One region of the Bifidobacterium sp. LH_413 genome, then DNA from elsewhere that is predicted to be linked to it. Evidence: riboswitches for the same ligand, from Rfam matches in the RefSeq annotation. Region 1 holds a riboswitch; the other holds the start of a gene.

Region 1 (2,165 bases):
GCCGTGCATCTGCAAGGCCGCCCCGTCCGGCAAGTGGGAGATCTCCGACGTGCACCGCGCCGGCGGCATCTGCGGCATCCTCGGCGAGCTCGACCGTGCCGGCAAGCTGCACAAGGACGTCCATTCGATCGACTACCCGTCACTCGAGGCCAAGCTCGACGACTGGGACATCATGCGCGACACCTGCACGGAGGAGGCCAAGACCCTCTACCACGCGGCGCCGGGCCACATCATCTCCCCCGAACCGTGGACGCACGAGACGCTGTTCGACTCGCTCGACACCGACCGCGAGCACGGCGCGATCCACGACATCGACCACCCGGAGATCCACGAGGGCGGCCTCGCCGTGCTGCGCGGCAACCTCGCCCCCGACGGCTGCGTCGTCAAGACCGCCGGCGTGCCGCAGGAGATCTGGAAGTTCCGCGGACCGGCGCTCGTCGTCGAGTCCCAGGAGGAGGCCATCAAGGTCATCCTCGACGACACGTTGAAGCCCGGCATGGCGCTGGTCATCCGCTACGAGGGCCCGAAGGGCGGCCCGGGCATGCAGGAGATGCTGTACCCGACCTCCTTCGTCAAGGGCAAGGGCATCGGCAAGCAGGTCGCCATGCTCACCGACGGCCGCTATTCCGGCGGCTCCTCGGGCCTGGCCATCGGCCATATGGCCCCGGAGGCCGCGAACAAGGGCCCGGTGGCGCTCATCAAGAACGGCGACATCATCGACATCGACATCGAAGCCCGTTCCGTGAACGTCGAACTGACCGACGAGCAGCTGGCGGAGCGCCGCCGCGAGCTCGAGGCCGGCGACGGCTACGTGGCGCACCGCGACCGCAAGGTCTCGCAGGCGCTCAAGGCCTACGCCGCCTTCGCCCGCTCCGCCGACAAGGGCGCGACGCGCGACCCGGAGCTCATCAACAAGCTCTCCGGCCTCGCCTGATCGGGACCCGTCGCGGCAAAGGCCGACGTCCACTACATGGGACGTCGGCCTTTGCCGTCTACGCCCCGTCCCTATACTGTCGAACCGACAATTCAATACGCATCTTCAGGGCAGGGTGAAATTCCCGATCGGCGGTTCAGTCCGCGAGCATCGATTGATTGCGATCAGCAGTCGTGATGCCGAACCGGTGAGATTCCGGTACCGACAGTCATAGTCTGGATGAAAGAAGCTGCGGCGGCGTGGACCATCGGCCCGCGCGCGCGACCGCATACCGTCGCGTGCGCGCATCGGGCGATGCGCATCATGCGGCCCATCTCGAGCACCCTGGATTTCGAACGGAATCCGGGGTGTTCGCGTTTCGGGGCCGCGAAGCATGACGTTCTCGCCCGATGCCCGGGCAGCCGGAATCAAAACCGGCACACGGCCCCACCGCCATCATGAAGCACCCTGGACATGCCCTATCGCGAGGAAAGGGGATTTCATGGACGATAGGGACCTCATGTCCGTGGCATTGTGCCACGCACGACTCGGAGCGGGCAAGGTCAACCCGAATCCGATGGTGGGAGCGGTCATTGCGCGCGACGGCGCGATCATCGCCACCGGACATCACGACCATTTCGGCGGATGGCACGCCGAACGCGCCGCGCTCGAAGCGGCGAAACGCGACGGCGTCGACGTGCGCGGTGCCACGATCTACGTCACGCTGGAACCCTGCTGCCACACGGGCAAGCAGCCGCCGTGCACGCAGGCGCTCATCGACGCTGGAATCGCCCGCGTGGTGGTCGGCTCCCCCGACCCGAACCCGCTGGTCGCCGGCAAAGGCGTGCGCCGGCTCACGGACGCGGGTATCGAGGTCACGCAGGGTGTGCTGCGCGAGGAATGCGACGCGCTCAACGAAATCTTCCTGCACTACATCACCACGCGCACGCCGTTCGTCATGCTCAAATACGCGATGACGCTCGACGGCCGCATCGCCACCGCATCGGGCCTGTCGCGCTGGATCACCGGCGAGGCCGCGCGCCGCCGCGTGCACGAGGACCGCGGCCGGTTCGCCGCGATCATGGTGGGCGTGGGCACGGTCATCGCCGACGACCCGCAACTCACCTGCCGCATCGACGGCGGTCACGACCCGATCCGCGTGATATGCGACACCGATTTGCGCACGCCTCGCGACGCGGCGGTCGTCGCCACCGCGCGCGAGACGCCCACGATCATCGCCACCTGTTCGACC
Region 2 (2,165 bases), on a different contig from region 1:
TTCGCGGAGGCGAACGCCTCCGGACATCTCAGGAACGCGGCGAACTATCTGGCCATCGTCGGCCCGAAGAACGACGCCGAGGCCAAGGAGCGCGCCGGCTTCTACGCGGAGCGCGCCGTGCTCGCCGCGACCTTGAGGGGCCTGGGCACCCTGTGGGTGGCGGGCAGCTGGGACCGCGCGGAGGCGGCGAGGCATTGCCACATCCGCAACGGCGAGGAGCTGTACCTCGCCGTGGTGATCGGTCACCCGGAGCATCATGTGGAGCGCCTGGCGAAGTCGTATGAGGAGCTCGTCGAGTTCCAGCGCACGCATCGTCCCACGAAGTCATATGAGGAGTTCACCGCCGGCATGTCCGACGAGGCGCGCGAGGCGGCGCCGGCATGGTTCAAGGCGGGCGTCGAGGCGGCGATGAAGGCGCCGAGCGCGATGAACCGCCAGCCGGTCACGTTCACCTACGATGCCGACGACGATACGGCTGCCGCCCACATCGATCCGGCCGCGGGCGACGAGCATTGGGCGCTCAACGATCTGGGCATCGCGAAGCTGCACTTCCAGATCGGTGCCGGCCAGGGCCAGTGGGCGTGGGGCGACGGCGGCCTGTTCCTGCACAAGTAGGCTCCCCGACACCGCCGCCGAACGACCGTATCAACGGCCCTCCGCATCGACACGCGCGTCATGAGGAGGGCCGCTTCGCATGTGACGGGTTTTCCGCACAGTGAAACGGGGTTTGCGTGAAATCCACGGTCACGCGTATACAGTGTCTTGTCAGTTTCAGGGAAGGTGCGATTCCTTACTGGCGGTAACCCGGCCCCCGGGATTCACAACGGGAGGCGTCGGGAAGCCCGCGAACCGCGAAAGCGGCCGATCCGGTGCGAATCCGGAGCCAACGGTCATAGTCCGGATGGGAGAAACGGAGAGCTCGGCATGAGCGTATCTTCTGATAATCATTTCCAGTCCAAGACGGTCGACCACGCCACCGGCACGCACGCCACGGGCGTCGCGGATTCCGGCCGCTGGTCCACCCGCCGCATCGCCGTCTACGCGCTGTTCGTCGCGTTGGCGATCGTCACCAGCTTCATCGAACTGCCGATCTTCCCGGCGGCCCCGTACCTGAAGTACGATCCGTCCGGCATCGTGAGCCTCATCGCCGGTTTCGCGTTCGGTCCGGCCGCCGCGGCCATCGTCTCCGTGCTCGGCTTCCTGCCGCACGCGTTCACCGACCCGTGGGGCGCGCTCATGGCGATTCTCGTCGCGCTCGCGCTGTCGCTGCCCGCGTCCGTCATCTACCGTCGCGACCGCACGCGCAAGGGCGCGCTCATCGGCATCGTCGTGGGCGCGGTCGTCGCGCTCGCCGCGGCCGTCCTCGGCAACCTCGTCATCACGCCGATCTACGCGCACATGACCGTCGCGCAGGTCGCCGCCATGATCGTGCCGATCCTGCTGCCGTTCAACGTGCTCAAGTTCGCGATCCATGCGGTCGTCACGTTCCTCATCTACAAGCCGATCACCAAGCTGCTCGACAAGTAACCGACGACCGTGAACCTCGCCGAACTCGACCACATCCGCTTCAGCTACGACGGCGGCGCCACCTGGGCGCTCGACGACGCCTCCCTGACCGTACGGGAAGGCGACTATGTCGCGCTCACCGGCGCGAACGGATCGGGCAAATCGACGCTCGCCCGTCTCGTCGCCGGTCTCGCCGCGCCTGACGCAGGCACCGTGATCCTGCTCGGCCATACCGTCTTCTCCGACGCCGGTCCCGACGCGGACGCCTATCGTGCGGCCCGTCGGGGCATCGGCGCCGTGTTCCAGAATCCGGAGGACCAGCTCGTCACCACCGTGCTCGAAGACGATGTGGCGTTCGGACCGGAGAATCTCGGCATACCGCGCGACGGCGACGACGGCAACGGGCGTGGCGGCATCGGCGAGCGCATCGCCGAATCATTGCACGCCGTGCGGCTGGACGACATGCGCCGCGCGAACCCGATCCGCATGAGCGGCGGCCAGCAGCAGCGCGCCGCCATCGCCGGCATGCTCGCCATGCGCCCACGCCTGCTCGTGCTCGACGAGCCGACCGCCATGCTCGACCCGCTGGCACGACGCGAGGTGATGGACGTGCTCGACGAGCTGCATGCCACCGGCACGACCATCGTCCACGTGACGCA

What was found. A riboswitch is a leader RNA that binds a small molecule or an ion and turns the genes downstream of it on or off. The one in region 1 is predicted to bind FMN.
Region 2: another riboswitch for FMN. It lies ahead of AC1AYN_RS08110 (ECF transporter S component); the one in region 1 lies ahead of ribD (bifunctional diaminohydroxyphosphoribosylaminopyrimidine deaminase/5-amino-6-(5-phosphoribosylamino)uracil reductase RibD).

The regions. Positions count from the first base shown of each region.
Region 1 is NZ_JBKEVK010000001.1:402,209-404,373, reverse strand. Features, by position in the region: gene ilvD (dihydroxy-acid dehydratase) at 1-934, shown strand, start outside; FMN riboswitch at 1,032-1,169, shown strand; gene ribD (bifunctional diaminohydroxyphosphoribosylaminopyrimidine deaminase/5-amino-6-(5-phosphoribosylamino)uracil reductase RibD) at 1,416-2,165, shown strand, end outside.
Region 2 is NZ_JBKEVK010000004.1:217,213-219,377, forward strand. Features, by position in the region: gene AC1AYN_RS08105 (nitroreductase family protein) at 1-615, shown strand, start outside; FMN riboswitch at 764-917, shown strand; gene AC1AYN_RS08110 (ECF transporter S component) at 925-1,527, shown strand; gene AC1AYN_RS08115 (energy-coupling factor transporter ATPase) at 1,537-2,165, shown strand, end outside.